DNA from 3 places in the Variovorax sp. OAS795 genome. Region 3 is predicted to be linked to each of the others. Evidence: predicted binding sites of a transcription regulator. Region 3 holds the regulator's gene; each other region holds the start of a gene.
The links. The regulator LexA, encoded in region 3, represses DNA repair genes until DNA is damaged. The targets are predictions, from matches to a motif close to ACTGTATNNNNATACAGT.

Region 1: a site for LexA is predicted at 2,367-2,384, ahead of ABID97_RS06030 (putative DNA modification/repair radical SAM protein). Genes of this name have one in related genera too.
Region 2: a site for LexA is predicted at 2,336-2,353, ahead of ABID97_RS10165 (PA0069 family radical SAM protein). Genes of this name have one in related genera too.

Annotation. Positions count from the first base shown of each region.
Region 1 covers NZ_JBEPOH010000001.1:1,272,826-1,279,514, forward strand. Annotated here, with positions in the region: gene ABID97_RS06010 (3-hydroxyacyl-CoA dehydrogenase NAD-binding domain-containing protein) at 1-357, opposite strand, end outside; gene ABID97_RS06015 (LysR family transcriptional regulator) at 504-1,436, shown strand; gene ABID97_RS06020 (hypothetical protein) at 1,421-1,660, opposite strand; gene ABID97_RS06025 (YbhB/YbcL family Raf kinase inhibitor-like protein) at 1,721-2,284, opposite strand; gene ABID97_RS06030 (putative DNA modification/repair radical SAM protein) at 2,405-3,658, shown strand; gene ABID97_RS06035 (UdgX family uracil-DNA binding protein) at 3,670-5,136, shown strand; gene pyrC (dihydroorotase) at 5,237-6,268, shown strand; gene ABID97_RS06045 (NYN domain-containing protein) at 6,265-6,689, shown strand, end outside.
Region 2 covers NZ_JBEPOH010000001.1:2,107,033-2,113,721, forward strand. Annotated here, with positions in the region: gene ABID97_RS10145 (SRPBCC family protein) at 1-166, opposite strand, end outside; gene ABID97_RS10150 (SAM-dependent methyltransferase) at 209-1,174, opposite strand; gene ABID97_RS10155 (thiol-disulfide oxidoreductase DCC family protein) at 1,187-1,609, opposite strand; gene ABID97_RS10160 (GbsR/MarR family transcriptional regulator) at 1,669-2,256, opposite strand; gene ABID97_RS10165 (PA0069 family radical SAM protein) at 2,378-3,472, shown strand; gene ABID97_RS10170 (efflux transporter outer membrane subunit) at 3,423-4,871, opposite strand; gene ABID97_RS10175 (efflux RND transporter periplasmic adaptor subunit) at 4,907-6,163, opposite strand; gene ABID97_RS10180 (efflux RND transporter permease subunit) at 6,168-6,689, opposite strand, start outside.
Region 3 covers NZ_JBEPOH010000001.1:3,506,940-3,513,628, forward strand. Annotated here, with positions in the region: gene lpxK (tetraacyldisaccharide 4'-kinase) at 1-495, shown strand, start outside; gene ABID97_RS16965 (Trm112 family protein) at 476-658, shown strand; gene kdsB (3-deoxy-manno-octulosonate cytidylyltransferase) at 655-1,428, shown strand; gene adk (adenylate kinase) at 1,563-2,219, shown strand; gene ABID97_RS16980 (asparaginase) at 2,232-3,227, opposite strand; gene lexA (transcriptional repressor LexA) at 3,300-3,974, shown strand; gene ABID97_RS16990 (hypothetical protein) at 4,114-4,485, shown strand; gene ABID97_RS16995 (D-2-hydroxyacid dehydrogenase family protein) at 4,577-5,584, shown strand; gene ABID97_RS17000 (MFS transporter) at 5,645-6,689, shown strand, end outside.

The DNA.
Region 1 (6,689 bases), 2.2 Mb from region 3:
CGCCGAAAGCGCGACCTCGAGGCCGCCGCCCAGCGCCGCGCCATGGATGGCCGCGACCACCGGCTTGCTGCAATTCTCGATCGCCAGGCACACCTCGGGCAGCGAGGGCGGCTGCGGTGTCTTGCCGAATTCGCGAATGTCGGCGCCCGCGATGAAATTGCGTCCCGCGCCCACGATCAGCACCGCGGCGGCGCCATCGGCCTCGGCCGCATCGATGGCGGCCACGAGACCGCGGCGAACGTCCACGCCAAGCGCATTGACGGGTGGGTTGTCGATGGTCACGACGAACACGTCGCCTCGACGTTCGAAGGTGACGGGACCGGAAGACGTGGAGGGGCTGGGAGTCGGGGTGGCCATGTGCTTTGTCTCTTGCGTGGCGGGCCCTGCTGCGCGAGGGGCCCGAGGCTCTGGGGTGAACCCCGCATTCTTGGCCCGCGCCACGGCTTTGACAATTGCATAGCCAGTTGACAGACTGTCAAAGAATTTTTGACACAATCGCGCGGATGGACCTGCAATCGCTGACCCTGCTGGTGGAAATCCTCGACGCGGGCAACCTGAGCGCCGCGGCGCGCCGGCTCAAGATGAGCCGGGCCAACGTCAGCTACCACCTGAACCAGCTGGAGCGCTCGGTCGGCGCGCAGCTGGTGCGCCGCACCACCCGCCGCGCCGAGCCGACCGAGATCGGGTTGCGGCTGTACCAGCACGGGGTCGCCATCCAGACCGAGCTGCTGGCCGCGAAAGAGTCGGTCACCACGCTGGGCGAGGGGCTGCAGGGCCGCGTGCGGCTGAGCGTGCCCAGCGGCTACGGCCAATTGGTCATGGCCGACTGGCTGATCGACTTCAAGCGGCAGTACCCCGGCATCGTGCTCGACGTGGTGTTCGAGAACCGCATCGAAGACCTGCTGCGCGACGAAGTCGACATCGCGGTGCGCGTGATTCCCGAGCCGCCGCAGAACCTGGTGGCACGCGACCTGGGGCCGGTGCGCTACGTGGCCTGCGCGTCACGAAGCTATGCAGAAAGGCATCCGCTGCCGGTGCAGCTGGACGAACTGCAGGCTGCACCGGTGGTCACGGCGGCAGTCATCGGCCGGCAGCTGCGCGTGTCGGCCTACCAGGGCCAGAATCTGGGCGTGGTCCGGCGCGAGGTGATCCTGGAGCCGACGCTGATTTCGGAGAACTTCCTGTTCCTGCGCCAGGCCGTTCTCGCGGGCCTGGGCATCGGCCTCGTGCCCGACTACGTGGTGCAGGAAGACGTGCGCAAGGGCGATGTGGTGACCACGCTCGACGACTGGCGCCTTTCGATCTTCGGCACGCAGATGTTCATGCTCTACATGCCCAACCGGCAGCACACGCGTGCGATCCGCACCTTCATCGACTTCATCCTCGAGCGCGTGCGTGCGCCCGGCGCGCAGCCGGCCGATCAGTCGCAGCGGTAGACCACCGGCCCGGCCGGCACCTGCGCGGCCGGGACTTCCGACCCCTCGGCGCTCAGGAACCGCATCGGTGCGCCGAAATTGCGGCAGTAGTTTTCGGCGTCTTGCGCGGTGGGCGACTTGAGCACGCCGTCGCTGAGAAAGGTCACCCGCGGCGCGGGCCGCGAAACGCAGCTTGCGGCGAGCAGGGCGGCAACGAGAACGAAGAGGGCAGCGGATCGGCGCATCGGAACTGCGCATCGCGGCGCACGGCGTGGGGTGAAGGAGGGAGGGCGAACCCCGCGACTTTAGCGGCTGTACAGCCCGACCACGCTCTGGCCGCCCAGCGCATGGCCCTTGAGCGCCGCCAGCAGCGCATCGCGCGTGAGACCGGCTGGCAGCGCGCCCGGCGCCAGGTCGGAGGCCACCACGGTCAGCGTGTAGTGGTGCGGATGGTCGCCGACCGGCGGGCACATGCCGCGGTAGGCCGTTGCGCCGGCCACGTTGGTGCCGACCGTGAAGCCGCCAGCCTCGTTCGCCTTGAGCTCACCCCGCTCGGCCGGGATGTTGTAGGCCACCCAGTGCGAGACGCCCAGGCCCAGCGCACCGTCCGGGTCCGACAGCAGCACGGCGACCGACTTCGCCTTGGCGGGCAGCTGCGTCCAGGCCACGGGCAGCGAAACGTTCTTGCCGCCGCAATCACCGAGGCCGGCATAGGGGGCGGGAATGACGCCGTTGTCGGCAAAGGCGGTCGAGGTGACCTTCATGCCGGTGGGCGCCTTGCCGCCAGGGGCGGGCGCCATGGCGCCGCAGCCGGCGAGAAGGGCCGCGATGGCCGGGAGCGAGAGAAGAGCGAGGTGCGGGGAGGACATGCCGCCGAGCGTAGCCCAAGGTTCGGAAGCGGCGCAATGCGCGCGGGCGGCTTTCGCCTTCTTCCCACAGGGGCCATGCAAAACTGTATATAAATACAGTATCTTCTGCCCGGAATTGTCGTGGACCTCCAGCGCAAACTCGCCATCCTCGCGGACGCCGCCAAGTACGACGCCTCCTGCGCGTCCAGCGGCTCGCAGCCGCGCGACTCGGTCGGCGGCCGCGGCATCGGCTCGACCGAGGGCGCCGGCATCTGCCACAGCTACGCACCCGACGGGCGCTGCATCTCGCTGCTCAAGGTGCTGCTCACCAACCACTGCCAGTACGACTGCCTCTACTGCGTCAACCGTGCGTCGAGCAACGTGCCGCGCGCGCGCTTTCGCGTCGAGGAGGTGGTGCAGCTCACGCTCGACTTCTACCGCCGCAATTGCATCGAGGGGCTGTTTCTCTCCAGCGGCATCGTCAAGTCGCCCGACCACACGATGGAGCAGGTGGTCGAGGTGGCGCGTGCGCTGCGCGAAGACCACGACTTCCGCGGCTACATCCACCTGAAGACCATTCCCGATGCGAGCGACGAGCTCATCGCGCGCGCCGGCCGCTATGCCGACCGCCTGAGCATCAACGTCGAGATGCCGACCACCGAGGGCCTGCGCGCGCTTGCGCCCGAGAAGGACGAAAGCGCCATCCGCCGCTCGATGGCGCGGCTGCGCCTGCGCATCGACGACACGCGCGAGGAGGCGCGCCGCGTGGTGCCCATCCGCGCGCTGCCCGGCGCGGCGCCCGCCGCCGCAAAGCCGCCGCCTTTCGCGCCCGCCGGCCAGAGCACGCAGATGATCGTGGGCGCCGATGCGACGGACGACCGGCGCATCCTCGCCTCCAGCGCCACGCTCTACGGCGCCTACAAGCTCAGGCGCGTGTACTACTCCGCCTTCAGCCCCATTCCCGATGCCGCACGCGCGTTGCCGCTGGCCGCGCCGCCACTGATGCGCGAGCACCGGCTCTACCAGGCCGACTGGCTCATGCGCTTCTACGGCTTCGACCACCAGGAGATCGTGGCCGAGCCCGACGGACTGCTGCGGCTCGATGTCGATCCCAAGCTGGCCTGGGCGCTCGCGCATGCCGACCGCTTTCCGGTCGACCTGAACCATGCGCCGCGCGAAATGCTCCTGCGCGTGCCGGGGCTCGGCGTGAAGGCGGTCGAGCGGCTGCTGCAGGCGCGGCGCGTGCGACGGGTGCGCGCGGACGACCTTCGGCGGCTGCACGTGCCAGCGCGCAAGGTGCTGCCGTTCGTGGTGGCCGACAGGCACCGGCCGGCGCCGGGCGCTCCGGTGATTTCGCCGGAACCGCCGCGCGCGGCACAAGCTTCGTTGTTCTGAGCGCGACCGCCATGCAAGTTCAAGTGCGGCTCGACGACGCGACCGATCTCGGCGCCTTCCGCCGCCATGCGCGGCAGCTGCTCGCCGCGGGCGTGCCGCCGGAACGCGTCGAATGGAGCGCGGCGCAGGCAGCCGGCGAAGCCGCCGACCTGTTCGGCGAAGCGGGCGCGGCCACGCTTCCCGCAGCAACTGCCGCCGCGGCGCCGCTGGCCGTGCCCCCATGGTTCGTCGAACTGTGCGGCGACGTGATCCTGCACCGCGAGCCGCAGCGCCATGCACTGCTGTACCGCCTGCTGTGGCGCCTCGCGCACGAGCCCGCGCTGCGGCACGACCCGCTCGATGCCGACCTGATGCAAGCCCGGCAGATGGCCAAGGCCGTGCACCGCGACATCCACAAGATGCGTGCCTTCGTGCGCTTCACCCGCGTGGTGGGCAATGACGGCGTGGAGCGCCATGTGGCGTGGTTCGAGCCCGACCATCACATCGTCGAGGCCAACGCGCCGTTCTTCGCGCGCCGCTTCGCGCAGATGCGCTGGGCCATCCTCACGCCCGAGCGCTGCGTCGAGTGGAACGGCCAGGCGCTCGCATTCCGCGAGGGCGCCGACCGCCGCGAGAAGCCGCCGCCCGATGGCGGCGAGCAGCTCTGGCTCACCTACTACGAACACATCTTCAACCCCGCGCGGCTCAAGCTCGCGGCCATGCGGCGCGAAATGCCGCGCCGCTACTGGCACAACCTCCCGGAGGCGGCGCTGATCCAGCCCCTTGCCGATGCCGCGGAGGCGCGCAGCCAGTCGATGATCGAGGCGCCGCCCACCGCGGCGCGCCGCATCCGCGCACCCATCCCGCTGCACCTGCGGCCGCCCGAAGGCGCGGCGCCCGCGGATCTCGGCGAGCTGCGCGCGGCGGCGCATGCCTGCCGCGCGTGCCCCATCGGCGCACTCGCCACCCAGGCCGTGTGCGGCGAAGGCCTGATCGCGCCGCAGCACATGCTGGTCGGCGAGCAACCCGGCGACCAGGAGGACCTGGTTGGCCGCCCCTTCGTCGGTCCCGCCGGCCAGCTGCTCGACCGCACGATGGCGCAGCTGGGCTGGGCGCGCGAGACCGTCTACCTGGCCAATGCCGTGAAGCACTTCAAGTACGAACTGCGTGGCAAGCGCCGCATCCACAAGACCGCGGGCCAGCGCGAGGCCGAGGCCTGCGCCCACTGGCTCGAGAGCGAGATTTCGCTGGTCCGGCCCCAGGGGCTGGTGGCGCTCGGCGCAACAGCCGCGCGCGCCCTCTTGGGCCGGCCAGTGGCCGTGCAGGCCGAGCGCGGCGCGTGGCTGCACGAGCGCGGCGACGGCCGCCCCGTGTTCGTGACCCTGCATCCGTCGGCGCTGCTGCGCCTGCCCGATGCGGAGCGCGCCGAAGCCTTGGGGCGCTGGCGGGCCGAGCTCGCGTTGGCGCGCGATACGCTTCCTGCTGCCATCGCCGCATGAACGAACAGGGGAGAACCTGGCCGCGCTTGAAGAGTGCAGTGCCGGCGACGGCTGCTTCCTGCGAGAGAGTGCCGCAGCCCCGATGCGACAATTGCCGCTCATGACAGACACCCTCACCATCACCCGCCCCGACGACTGGCACCTGCACGTGCGCGACGGTGCCGCCCTCGAAGCCGTGGTGCCCCACAGTGCGCGCCAGTTCGGCCGCGCGCTGATCATGCCCAACCTGCGGCCACCCGTGACCACCGCGGCACAGGCCATGGCCTACCGCGATCGCATCCGCGCCGCGGTGCCCGAAGGCACGGCCTTCGAGCCCGTGATGTCGCTCTACCTGACCGACAGGCTCCCGCCCGAGGAAATCGCGCTTGCGGCCGAGGCCGGCGTGCGCGCGCTCAAGCTCTACCCGGCCGGCGCCACCACCAACAGCGATGCCGGCGTGACCGACATCCGCCACACCTACAAGACGCTCGAAGCCATGCAGAAGCACGGCCTGCTGCTGCTGGTGCACGGGGAGGTGACCGATCCGGCCATCGACCTGTTCGATCGCGAAGCCGTGTTCGTCGACCGCGTGATGATTCCGCTGCGCCGCGACTTCCCCGAACTCAAGGTGGTGTTCGAGCACCTCACGACCAAGGAGGGCGCTCACTACGTACGAGATGCGGGCCGCTTCACCGCCGCCACCATCACGGCGCACCACCTGCTGTACAACCGCAATGCGATCTTCACCGGCGGCATCCGCCCGCACTACTACTGCCTGCCCGTGCTCAAGCGCGAGACGCACCGCGTGGCGCTGGTCGAGGCGGCCGCGAGCGGGAGCGACCGGTTCTTCCTGGGCACCGACAGCGCTCCGCACCCCGCGCACCTGAAGGAGCACGCGCTCGGCTGCGCCGGCTGCTACACGGCGCTCACCGCCATCGAGCTCTATGCCGAAGCCTTCGACAGCGTGGGCGCGCTCGACAAGCTCGAGGGCTTTGCGAGCTTCCACGGCCCCGACTTCTACGGCCTGCCCCGCAACAGCGGCACCCTCACGCTGAAGCGCGAAAGCTGGAGGGTGCCCGAGACGGTGCCCTACGGCGACGCCACGCTCAAGCCGCTGCGCGGCGGTGAAACCATCGCGTGGAGACTCGCATGATCCCCACGCCGCGCGTGATGCTGCTGATCGACGCCGACAACGTCTCGGCCGACGTGATCGAGCAGGCCGTGCAGCGCACCATGGCGGAGCACGGCGCCATCCACGTGCGGCGCGCCTACTGCAACGCCGAAACTGCGCTCAAGCAGCAGGCGCTCTTCAAGCGGCTGTCGGTGCGGCCGATGGTCAATCTCTCGGCCGGCAAGAACAGCACCGACATCGCGCTCGCCGTGGATGCCACCGACCTCGTGATCGCCGAGCGCCCCGACGTGGTGGTGCTGGTGTCTTCCGATTCCGACTTTGCGCCGCTCGTGATTCGCCTGCGAGAAAAGGGCTGCCGCGTCTGCGGGCTCGGCCAGCAGGGCAAGACCGGCGAAGACACCGTGGGGGTGTACGACGAGTTCACCGACCTGCGGCACCACGG
Region 2 (6,689 bases), 1.4 Mb from region 3:
GGCCGCCGAAGGCGATGCGCAGCACCAGGGCTGCCGCTGCGCCGGCGAGCAGCGGCGAGACCCACGCAAAGGGCATGTGGGGGACGCGTGTGTCGCGCAACGGTGTGCCACCGGCGGGGCGGGCGGCCAGTTCCTGGGAGCCGGCTTCCGGCGGTTCTGTGCTCATGGAATTTTCTCCTCCTCGTGTGTTGTTCTGGGTCCGGCGCAATCAGCCGCTGCGCTTCGCGGTCACCATGCAGTAGTCGAAGTCGCGCCAGAAAAGGCCCAGCACCAGGGCGCAATAGCTCGCGACGATGTGCTTGCGGCGCCACGGGCTTAGCCGGCCGCGCGCCTTCCAGAGTTCGGCCAGCGCAAAGCGCGTGGCAAGCGCCGGAATGTGCAGCGCGCTGGGCGCCACGCGCCAGCGCAGCGACCGCACCTCGATCTGTTCGAATCCGCTCGCCTGCAATGCGTCGACAAAATCGCCGCGCACGGCCAGCGTGGGGACGGCCCAGCTGTCGGCCCACAGGCGGTGCAGCCAGCCGGCGGCGCGGCCGGGCTCGCGCTGCAGCAGGAAGCCGTCGATCACCACGAGCCGCGCGCCGGGCTTCAGCAGGCGGGCCGCCTCCCGCGCGAAATCGGCCTTGGCCGTGCCGCTCGCGTAGCAGGCGCTTTCGAGGGCCCAGGCGCCGTCGGCCTGTGCGGTGGGCAGGCCGGTGCGCGTGTAGTCGGCTTCGAGGTGGGCCATGCGGTCGGCCACGCCGGCGCCCGCGTCGAGCCGTTGCGCAATGCGGTTCTGCACCGGCACGTTGGTGACCGTGACTGCATACAGCGAGGGGTCGTCGCGCACCAGCGTGCGCGCGGTGGCGCCGGCGCCACAGCCCAGGTCGACGACGCAGCGGCGATGCGGGCTCTTCTTTGCGTTCCCGGGCTCGCCGAGCTGCAGCGCACGACCTACCGCGCGGTTCATTTCCACCAGCATGCCCTCGCGCCGGAACGGGTTGAGCCCGAGCCGCCAGAAGCCGAAATGCATGTTGTAGCTGGGACTCCATGCGCGGTAGTCGTCCGCGACTTCGGTGAAGTAGTCCTGCGTGTCGGCCTTGCTGACCGGCGGGGCAGCATTGGGTTGGGCATCGGCCGTGGGCGCACCGGCGGTTCGGTGCACGAGAAGGTCGGGCTCGAAGACATTCGGCATGAGAACTCCTTTTCAGATCCGGCAGTTGCCGCCGGCGCAGGTGCGGGACGACCGCGCCGCCTTGCCGGCCACGAGGGCCACGAGCCAACGCGGCAGCCGGTAGCGGTTGTGCGCAAGCACCGCATAGGCGCGGTCGGCCATCGGCGCGATCCAGGGCAGGTCGAGCAGGAAGCTGCCGCTCGGCAGGCCGACCGCGTCGCGGCAGGCGCGGATGGCCGGCACGCCGACAAACACCTGGCCTGCGGCATCGACCGCGTGGATGGCCGCCATGAGTGCTTCGCGCGGTGCCGGCCCCGCGTTGAACCCCGCGGGCGAGCAGTCCACAAGGTCCAGCCGGGCTGCGGCATCGCGTGCCTTCATGGCGCTCATCTCTGCCGTGCAGAGCACGCAGGTCGCATCGAAGTAGACGGTGAGGGGGTAAGCAACGGCAATCATTCGGAGTTGTTTTCGTTATTTCTGTTAAAACAGAAATAGTTGGGCAAAAAAAAGGAGCCTCAGATCATCGGCAGGCTGGCATGGTGGGCATCGGCATCGCCGTCTTTCCTGGGGGCCGGGACGGCATCTCCGCGCACGAACTTCTGCACGCTGGCGCCCAGCGTCAGCACCTTGTCGAGCGTGCCCGGTGAAAGCCGCAGCATCTCGTCGGCCCAGGTGGCCAGCTTGCCCATCAGGTCCATGGTGGAGCGGATGCGGTCTTGCGCATCGGCGGGCTCCTTCTGGAAATCGGGGCTGGCGACAATTTCGCGCAGCATGCGGACGGTGGGATCGAACTCGCGTTCCTTGCGCTCGCGCACCACGGTGCGGAACAGCTCCCACACGTCGACGCTGGTTTCGAAATAATCGCGCCGGTCGCCGAGGATGTGCGTGACCCGCACGAGGTTCCACGCCTGCAGTTCCTTGAGGCTGTTGCTCACGTTGGAACGCGCCACGCCGAGCGTCTCGGAGAGCTCTTCGGCGTGCATGGGCTTGCCGCGCACGAACAGCAGCGCATGGATTTGCGACACCGTGCGGTTGACGCCCCACATCGAGCCCATTTCACCCCAGTGAAGAACGAACTTGCGTTGGATGTCGGTGAGTTCCATGGGCCTGAGTCTAAGATTCCAGAAATTTCTGTCAAGAGAGAAATACAAATTTCGTTTGCGTCCCCAGTCCAAGGAGGATACTGTATTTATATCCAGTATTTTCGACGTGAAAGGACCCGCCATGCCGGCCGCCTACATTCCCCTCCATGCCATCAAGGGCCGCGGCGCCGCCACGCGCCTGGCCCACCGCTTTACGCGCGACGAGCGCAACGCCTTCGACGACGGCTGGGGCACGCTCGAAGAAGGCGCAGCCGAGGCGGAGGACCTGCAACCGCTCGCCACCGAAGTGCGCTTCGAAGACGTGAAGTCGGTGCTGAACGAAAACGACTCGCCCGACGTGTCCTTCGACCGGTCGCTCAACCCGTACCGCGGCTGCGAGCACGGCTGCATCTATTGTTTTGCGCGGCCCACGCACAGCTATCTCAATTTGTCGCCGGGGCTCGACTTCGAGACCAAGCTCATCGCCAAGCGCAACATCGTCGAGGTGCTGCGCACCGAGTTCGGCCGCAAGGGCTACAAGCCGAGCCACGTCGCCATCGGTACGGCCACCGACTGCTACCAGCCCATCGAGCGCGATCTGCGGCTCACGCGTTCGGTGATCGAGCTGCTGAAGGAGACACGCCATCCGTTCGCGCTGGTCACCAAGTCGAGCGCGGTGGAGCGCGACCTGGACCTGATCGCACCCATGGCCGCCGAGCGCCTGGCGGCCGTGTACATCACGGTGACCACGCTGGACGGCGACCTGGCCCGCAAGCTGGAGCCGCGCGCCGCCGCGCCGCACCGTCGGCTGCGCACCATCCGCACCCTGGCCGAAGCCGGCGTGCCGGTGGGCGTGAGCGTGGCGCCGCAGATTCCCTTCGTGAACGAAGACATGGAACAGGTGCTCGAAGCCGCCTGGGAAGCCGGTGCGCGCAGCGCGTTCTACACCGTGATCCGGCTGCCGTGGGAGGTGGCGCCGCTCTTCAAGGAATGGCTCGCGCTGCACTATCCGCAGCGTGCGGACCGCATCATGGCGCGCATCCACGAGATGCGCGGCGGCAAGGACTACGACGCCGACTTCGCCACGCGCATGAAGGGCACGGGCCTGTGGGCCGACCTGATCCGCCAGCGCTTCGAGAAGGCGGCCAACCGCATCGGCTTCAACCGCGAGCGCATCGAACTCGACCTCAGCGCGTTCCGGCCGCCTGGCGCATCGGGGCAGGGCAGCCTGTTCTAGGGTCGCTGGGGGTAGAGGCACCGGCGCCGCACCAGTCGCCGCCGAGCGCCTTCACCAGGAACACCGAGGTCAGCAGGCGCTGGCCCTGCAGCTGCGAGGCCTGGCGCTCCACGGTGAGCAGCGACTGCTGGGCGGTGATCACGTCCAGGTAGGTCGAGGCACCGCCTTCGTAGCGGCTCGTGGCCATGTCGAGCACGCGGCGCGCCGCCCCAACCGCGGCCTGCGCCTGGGTGGTCGCGCGGTCGAGCGCGGCAAGTCCGGTGATGCCGTCTTCCACCTCCTGCATGGCGGTGAGCACCGTGCGGCGGTAGTTGCCCACGGTGGCGTCGTAGCCGGCCTTGGCAAAGTCGACGTTCGCGCGCACCCGGCCACCGTCGAACAGCACCTGCGTGGCCGACACGCCCACCGACCACAGCAGGCTCGGCCCGTTGAACAGCGTCTCGATCATGCGGCTGTCCACACCCACGGTCGGCGAGATGATGAAGCTCGGGTAGAAGGCCGCGGTGGCCACGCCGATCTGCGCATTGGCCGCGGCCATCGCGCGCTCGGCCGAGGCCACGTCGGGCCGGCGCTGCAGCATCTCGGACGGCACGCCCAGCGGCACCGCCGGCGGCCTGATCTCGCGCAGGTCCGCGGCCAGCGCGAAGCTCGGCGCCGGCGTGCCCGTGAGGGTGGCCAGTGCGTGCTCGTACTGCGCACGCTGCTTCTTCAGCACGTCGACCTGCGTCAGCGTGGTGTCGAGCAGCGCCTGCTGCTGCGCCACGTCGAGGCCCGACACCGCGCCCAGCTCATGCCGCGCCGTGACCAGTTCGAGCGCGCGCCGCTGCAGCGCAATGGAGCGCGAGAGCACGTCGAGTTCGATGTCGGTCGAGCGCAGGTTGAAATAGTTGTTCGCCACGTCGGCGGTGAGCACGAGCCGGGTGTTCTCGAGGTCGGCGGCCGATTGTTCGGCCGAGGCGGTGGCGCCTTCGACGCTGCGCTGCACGCGGCCCGCCAGGTCGAGTTCGTAGCTGGCGTTGAGCGACAGCGCGAAGTCGTTCTGCACCGTCGACGAATTGGCGGTCGCATAGTTGGTGAGCGGCCGGTTGGCGGAAATCTTGAGGCGCGATGCGCGGGTGCCGAGCCCGAGCTGCGGAAACTGGCTGGCCGAACTGGCCGACACCGTGGCGCGCGCCTGGGCCAGCCGCGCGTTGGCCACGGCCAGCGTCGGGCTGCCGGCCAGCGCCTGCTCCTGCAGCGCATCGAGCTGCGCATCGCCGAAGCGTTTCCACCATGGGCCCTTGTCGGCGCTGTCGTCCGGTGCGGCCTGGCGCCAGGGCGCCTCGAGCTTCCAGCTCACGGGCAGCGGCGTTGCGGGTGCCTTGTAGTCGGGGCCGACCGCGCAACCCGCGGCCAGCATTGCCGCGGCCAGGGCAGCAGCGAATGGGCGCAGTTTCACGCCGGTTCCTTTCGCGCGGGCGGCTTGGCCTGTGCGGGCGCCGGTGCATCGGGCGCGACCGTCACCACGTCGCCCTCGGCCAGGGAATCGGAGGGGTTGAGCACCATGCGGTCGTTGCCGCCGATGCCTTCGACCAGTTCGACGTTCTCGCCGTAGTTGCGGCCCAGCGTGACGGGACGCAGCTGGATACGGCCTTCTGCATCGACCACCGCGATGCGCGTACCTTCAGCGCGAAACAGCAGCGCGTTGGCCGGCACGGTGAGCGTCCGGGCCGCGGCCAGCGGCAGCGAGACCTGCACGTAGGCACCCGGCAGCAGCGCGCCGTCGCGGTTGGGCAGCGACACCTCCACCTGCATCATCCGCGTGGTGGCGTCGATCGAGCCCGAGGTGCGCGCCACCTCGCCGTTGAAGCGCTGGCCGCGCAGTTCGGCCTGCGTCACCACCACCGGCTGGCCGGCCTTGACCAGCTGTGCATAGGCCTGCGGCACGTTGATGTACACGCGCAGCGGATCGGTCTGGGCCAGCATAAAGAGCGCGCGTCCGGCGCCGCCGCCCGCACCCGCATCGATGAGGTCGCCCACGTCGACGTTGCGGCGCGTGATCACGCCCGCGAACGGCGCCACGATGCGCTTGAAGCCTTCGGTCTGGCGCAGCCGCTGCACATTGGCATCGGCCGCCGCGACGTTCGAGGTGGCCTGCGCCACGGCGCTGCGGCGCTCGTCCAGGTCCTGCTGCGAGACCACGTCCTTTTTGCGCAGGTTTTCCCAGCGCTCGGCCGTGCTCTTCGCGAGTTCCAGGCCTGAAGCGGCCTGCGCGCGCGCCGCGATCGCCTGCGACAGCTGCTGGTCGATCTCGGGGGTTTCGATCTCCGCCAGCAGCTCGCCCTTTTCGACGCGACTGCCGATGTCCCGGGTCCAGCGCTTGAGATAGCCGCTGGCCCGTGCCGAGATCGGCGATTGCACGAAGCCCTGCAGCGTGCCGGGCAGCGCCAGCGTCTGGCCGGCGGTGGGCGTGCGCGGCAGGGCCGTCTGCACATGCAGCTTGGCACGTTCGGCGGTGCCGGCCTCGAGCGCACGCGCATTGGCCATGCGCACGATCACCGTGCGCGCCGCGCCGAGCGCCAGCAAGACAAGCACGATGACCACCAGCCAGCGCGTGCGCTTCACGATCTGCCGCCGCCGCAGCAGCTCGCCTTCGCCCTCTTCGGCCGCGATGGGATGGATGGCCAATGCCGAATGGCGTTGCTCCGTCATGGAATCAGTTCTCCTGGGGCGCAGGGCCCGCGTCGGTTGGCGCCGCATCGTGTGCCTGCTCGCGCGCTGCCTTGCGGTGCGCAAGCCGACTGTGCACTCCCGCGAACACGGCGGGCACGAAAAACAATGTCGACACCGTGGCAAAGAGCAGGCCGCCGATCACCGCGCGGCCGAGCGGCGCGTTCTGCTCGGCGCCTTCGCCGAGCCCGAGCGCCATCGGGATCATGCCGATGATCATGGCCAGCGCCGTCATCAGCACCGGCCGGATCCGCGTGGCGCCGCCTTCGAGCGCGGCCGACAGCGGTGGGATGCCGGCCTGGAGCCGCTCGCGCGCGAACGACACCAGCAGGATCGAGTTGGCCGTCGCCACGCCCATGGTCATGATCGCGCCGGTGAGCGCGGGCACGCTGAGCGTCGTGCCGGTGATGAACAGCATCCATGCGATGCCGGCCAGCGCCGCGGGCAGGGCGGTGATGATGATGGCCGCGTCGAGCCACGACTGGAAGGTGACCACGATCAGCAGGTA
Region 3 (6,689 bases):
TTCGACGACCGCGGCGTCGGCAACGGCTGGCGGCTGCCCGCGGGACCCTTGCGCGAGCGCTGGCCGCGCCGATGCGACCTGGTGCTCCACAGCGGCGCGCATCCCGCATTCGAGGGCGGCTACACCGCCACCCGCGGCCTGGCGGACGACGCGGTTGCAAGCGATGGCCAGCGCGTGCCGCTGGACGTCCTGGCCGCGAAGCCGGTGATCGCGCTCGCCGCCATCGCACGGCCGCAAGCCTTCTTCGACATGCTGCGTGCCCGCGGCTTCGTGCTGGCCCAGACGATCGCGCTGCCCGACCACTTCGACTTTGCCGGATGGCAACGCCCTGCCGCGCCTGGATATCCTCTGGTCTGTACCGAGAAAGACGCCGTCAAATTGTGGCGACAGGCGCCGGATGCGCTGGCCGTGCCGCTGCGCTTCGCACCCGAGCCTGGTTTCTTCGCAGCGCTCGATGCAAAGCTATCATCGCTCGATGGATCCCAAGCTGCTTGAACTGCTCGTCTGCCCTGTCACCAAGGGCCCGCTGACCTGGAACCCGGAGAAACAGGAGCTCTGTTCGCGCAGCGCGCGCCTGGCCTATCCGGTGCGCGATGGCATTCCCGTGCTGCTCGAGAACGAGGCGCGCACGCTGTCCGACGAAGAGCTGGGGCTGTGAGCTTCACCGTCCTGGTGCCCGCACGGCTCGCTTCGACGCGGCTTCCCGACAAGCCGCTGGCGGATATTGCCGGCCTACCGATGGTGGTGCGTGTCGCCCGCCGCGCGAGCCACTCGGGCGCCGCGCGCGTGGTCGTGGCGGGCGACGATCCGTCGATCATCTCGGCCTGCAGGGCACACGGCGTCGAAGCCATCCTGACGCGCCAGGATCACGCCAGCGGCACCGACCGGCTGGCCGAAGCCTGCGAACAGCTGGGCCTGGACGGCAACGACATCGTCGTCAACGTGCAGGGCGACGAACCGCTGATCGACCCGGCGCTGATCGACGCGGTGGCCTCGACGCTGGCGGCGCATCCGGAAGCCGCCATGAGCACGGCGGTGCACGAGATCGATTCGCTGGACGACTTCCTGAACCCGAACGTGGTGAAGGCCGTACTCGACGCCGGCGGCAACGCGCTCTACTTCAGCCGCGCGCCCATCCCCTGGTGGCGCGACGGCGCCACCGGGGGCGCACCGCCGCGCGTGCTGCCCTCGCCTGCGCCGCTGCGCCATATCGGCATCTACGGCTACCGCGCCGCTTTCGTGCGCATGTTTCCTTCACTGGCGTCCGCGCCCATCGAGTCCACCGAAGCGCTCGAGCAGTTGCGCGCGCTGTGGCACGGCCATCGCATCGCCGTGCATGTGAGCCAGACCGCGCCCGGACCGGGCATCGACACGCCCGAAGACCTTGCCCGGGTGCGGGCGGTCTTCGCGGCCCGCCAGGCGCCCTGAAACCCATCCGCTCCAGCGGCGTAACCGGGAATTCTTCACGCTGACGCATGCTATCCTCGACGCAATTCCGCCTTGCACGGCCCTGGGGCCGGCGCTGGGCGCGACACAAGATCTAAGAACCGTCCGAGGACACCATGAGACTAATTTTGCTGGGCGCGCCCGGGGCGGGCAAAGGCACGCAAGCGGCCTTCATCTGCCAGAAATACGGCATTCCTCAAATTTCCACCGGCGACATGCTGCGCGCGGCCGTCAAGGCCGGCACGCCGCTCGGACAACAGGCCAAGGCCATCATGGAATCCGGTGGCCTCGTGAGCGACGACCTGATCATCAACCTCGTGAAGGAACGCATCGCGCAGCCCGATTGCGCCGATGGCTTCCTGTTCGACGGATTCCCGCGCACCATTCCGCAAGCCGACGCCATGAAGGCGGCGGGCGTCAAGCTCGACTACGTGCTCGAAATCGATGTGCCCTTCAGCGACATCATCGAACGCATGAGCGGCCGGCGTTCGCATCCGGCATCGGGCCGCACCTACCACGTGAAGTTCAACCCGCCCAAGGTCGAAGGCAAGGACGACGTGACGGGCGAGGACCTGATCCAGCGCAAGGACGACGAGGAAGAAACCGTGCGCAAGCGCCTGGAGGTCTACAGCCAGCAGACGCGTCCGCTGGTGGACTATTACTCGGCCTGGGCCAAGGAAGACCCGGCCGCGGCGCCGAAGTACCGCGCCATCAAGGGCGTGGGTACCGTCGACGAGATCACCCAGCGCGCCCTGGCTGCCCTCGGCAGCTGAACGCGAGCCGCATCAAGCGGCCGCCGGCTCCTCGCTCAGTTCCAGCATCAGGGCGATGCGCGCCTTGACCGGCGTGAGTGCGCCGGCATCGCGCAAGCGATCGTCCGCCCTTGGCAGGATGCGTCCGCTCGTGCAGCGTGTGGCACGGAGCACCGCCACGCCAGCGTCCTGCGCACGCAGCGCAGCGGCTTCCAGCGCGTGGTGCACCGTGCCGTTGCCGGTCGCCGCAATGACGAGTCCGTGCATCGGCTCGGCCACGCCCGCCGCGCGCTCCTGCAGCAGCATGTCGATGACCGCGCCGCTCGCACCGGCATGGCTCGTCACGATCTCGACCCTGGCCCAGCGCAGCGCCGCGCCTACGTTCGCTGCCAGCATTTTCGAGTGGGCGTTCCCCGTCGATCGCGGCCAGTCCCGAAGACGCCGCACCACGCCCTCTTCCACGTAGCCCACCGGGCCCGCATCGCCCGATGAGAACGCATCGGGACGGTAGGTGTGCACCTTCTGCACGTCCGGTGCGCCGTGGACCGTGCCGGCGCAAACCACCGTCACGCCCTCTGCACCCGGCGTGGCCGCCACCGCAATGGCATCGCGCACATTCTGGGGACCGTCGGGCGACAGCGAGCTTGCGGGACGCATGGCGCAGGTCAGCACCACCGGCTTGCCGGCGGCGAGCACCGAGTGGAGAAAGAAAGCGGTCTCTTCGATGGTGTCTGTTCCGTGCGTGATCACCACGCCAACCACGTCGGCCTCCGAGAGCCACGCGGCGCAGCGACGGGCAAGTTGCAGCAGGACATCGAATTCCATGTCCTTGCTGTCGAGCTGCGCCACCTGCTCCGCTTCGAGCGACAGGCCTTCGGGGGCGTCGATGCCGCCGAGCAGGTCCGCGACGCCGACCTCGCCCGCGGTGTAGCCGATGTTGTCGCCTTCACTGGCAGCGCGGCCCGCGATGGTGCCGCCCGTGCCCAGCACCACGACGCGGCGCACGTTCGGTGAATTGGAATTGACCATGCTTGCCAACTTTTAAAAACTGGTTAAAAATACAGCTACTGGATATTCAGCCAGTGCCGCAAGGAACCATCTATGCAGTTCGCCGTGAAGCTTACCGCCCGCCAGCAGCAAATCCTGGACTTGATCCAAAGCGCCATTGCGCGTACCGGCGCGCCGCCCACGCGGGCCGAGATCGCCAATGAACTCGGCTTCAAGTCCGCCAACGCGGCCGAAGAACACCTGCAGGCGCTGGCCCGCAAGGGTGTGATCGAACTCGTGAGCGGCACTTCGCGCGGCATCCGCCTCAAGGGCGATGCGCTGCGCTCGCTCAACGAGTCGCGCAACAACCAGTTCTCCCTTTCGCTGCCCGGCATGGCGCAGCTGGCGCTGCCGCTCATCGGCCGCGTTGCGGCGGGCTCGCCCATCCTGGCGCAGGAGCACGTCGACCAGACCTACTACGTCGAGAACACGCTGTTCCAGCGCCAGCCCGACTATCTGCTGAAGGTGCGCGGCATGTCCATGCGCGACGCCGGCATCATGGACGGCGACCTGCTCGCGGTGCAGGCCACCAAGGAAGCGCGCAACGGACAGATCGTGGTCGCCCGCCTCGGCGACGAAGTCACGGTCAAGCGCCTCAAGCGCAACAAGCAGGTCATCGAGCTGCATGCCGAGAACCCCGACTACCCGACCATCGTGGTCCAGCCCGGTGAACCTTTCGAGATCGAAGGCCTGGCGGTCGGCCTCATCCGCAACACGATGCTGATGTAGGCCCCTCGGGCCTGCACAGGCAGCACCCCATCCGGCCGCAACAGGTGGCGGGCGTATGGCGCAAGGTCGCCATCACCCTGTTTGCGTCCCTTCAAAGAAATCCTGCCTGTGTTCAACCTCAGACTTTCTTGGAGTTCACATGGGAATCGCCCTCCTCACCATCGTCGATTTGTGGATGCCTCTGCAATCGCTCGCAAACCGCCTGCTGCCGGCGCGCCGTCCGCGTCACCGCGATGGCGGCACTGCATCCACGGCCCTGCGCCATGCCGCGGTACGACCGGCCTGCACGGCCCGGCCCCAAGGTGCGCCGGCTCCCAAGACGGCGCCGGCGCCGAGCCGGCCGCTTCGCGTCATCCGGGTGGTCGACGGGCCCCAGGGTGAAAAACGCAGCACCAACCGCGTGGTGATCTCCGGCCGCATGGCAGACGTCTGCGCCGAACTCGACCGGCTCGCCGCGCTCGAAGCCATGGAGGCGCTGCGCACCGCGCCCCGCCCCACGCACCTGCACTGACCCCCGCACACCCCGGTGACCCTGGCCGGGCGCGGGTATCCAAACGTTCACGCGCGCGCCATGCCAATGCTGCGAGGCACAATGGCACGCCATGAACATTGTGATCCTCGACGATTACCAGGACGCCGTGCGCAAGCTGCGCTGCGCCGCCAAGCTGGACGCGTACGCGGCCAAGGTCTACACCAACACGGTCAAGGGCATCGGCCAGCTTTCGGTTCGCCTGAAGGATGCCGACGTCATCGTGCTGATCCGCGAACGCACCCACATCTCGCGCCAGCTGATCGAAAAACTCCCCAAGCTCAAGCTCATCTCGCAGACCGGGCGCGTGGGCGGCCACATCGACGTCACGGCCTGCACCGAGCGCGGCGTAGCAGTGGCCGAGGGCACCGGCTCTCCCCAGGCGCCCGCGGAGCTGACATGGGCGCTGATCATGGCGGCCATGCGCCGCCTGCCGCAGTACATCAGCAACCTCAAGCACGGCGCGTGGCAGCAGTCGGGGCTCAAGTCGGCCTCGATGCCGCCCAATTTTGGGCTCGGCTCGGTGCTCAAGGGCAAGACGCTGTGCATCTGGGGCTACGGGCGCATCGGCCAGCTGGTGGCGCGCTACGGGCAGGCCTTCGGCATGCAGGTGGTCATCTGGGGCCGCGAAGCCAGTTGTGCCAAGGCCCGGTCGGACGGCTTCCAGGTGGCACAGAACCGCCAGGAATTCTTTGCCGCCGCCGACGTGCTGTCCGTTCACCTGCGGCTCAACGAGGAGACCACCGGCCTGGTCAAGCTCGAAGACCTTTCGCGCATGAAGCCGACCGCACTCTTCGTCAACACCTCGCGCGCCGAGCTGGTGGAGGCCGACGCGCTGCTGGCCGCGCTCAATCGCGGCCGTCCGGGGCTGGCTGCCGTCGACGTGTTCGAGAGCGAACCGCCGCTTCAGGGCCATGCGCTGCTGCGCCTGGAGAACTGCATCTGCACGCCGCACATCGGCTATGTCGAACAGGACAGCTACGAGAGCTACTTCGGCCAGGCTTTCGACAACGTCGTGAGCTTCATCAAGGGCAATCCCACCAACATCGTGAATCCCGGCGCCCTGCAGGTTCGCCGGTGATCGCATGAGCCGCCGGGTCGCCCCAGGGCCGATCGCACAACCGAAGGCGAAGGTCCTCCAGTGACCCGGGCCGCTCACCGGGGCGCGCTCTGGGCGCTGCTGGCCGGCAATTTCGTGATCGGCACCGGCGTGATGGTGGTGCCCGGCACCTTGAACGAAATCAGCACCTCGCTCGCGGTGAGCGTCGCCACCGCGGGCCAGCTGATCACGGTCGCCGCGGTCGTGATGTGCCTCGGCGCCCCACTGCTGGCGGCGGTGGTCGCGGGCTGGGACCGCCGCCAGTTGCTCGCCCTCACGCTCGTCTGGTATGCCCTCGGGCATGTGGTTGCGGCCCTGATGCCGAGCTTCGGCGCGCTGCTGCCGGTGCGCATGCTCACGGTGGTGGCGCCGGCCATCTTCACGCCCCAGGCGGCAGCCTGCGCCGGCATGCTGGTGCCGCCGGAGCAACGTGGTCGCGCGGTGACCTTCGTCTTTCTCGGCTGGTCGATGGCCTCGGTGCTGGGCCTGCCGATCGGGGCACTGATCGGCGGGCACCTGGGATGGCGCATGGCCTTCACCGCGGTTGCACTGCTCAGCGTGGCAAGCGCAGCCTCCATCTGGCTGACACTGCCGCGCGATATCCGGCCTGCGGCGCTGACGGCCGCCGCATGGTCGCGCGTGCTGCGCAGCCCGGTGCTGATGGGCATCGTGTCCGTCACGGCGCTCCAGGGTGCCGGCCAGTTCGTCCTGTTCAGCTATTTCGGGCCCTTGCTGAAGCGCAACTTCGGCGCCGACCCCACCACGCTGAGCTTGATGTGGGCCCTGTTCGGCACCTGCGGCCTCGTGGGCAACATGCTGGTGAGCCGGTTCATCGACCGCGTGGGCGGCGGCCGCATGGTGCTCGTGACCAGTTCGCTGATTGCGCTCAGCCTCTTCCTGTGGCCTTGGGCCGCCACGCTCCCATGGCTTGCGGCGGTGCTCGTGCCCTGGGGCCTGGGCTGCTTCGCGACCAATTCGGCGCAGCAGGCGCGCCTGGTGGGCCTCGCCCCGGCGCTCGCGCCGGGCTCCGTGGCCTTGAACAGCTCGGGCATCTACATCGGCCAGGCCGTCGGTGCCGGGCTCGGCG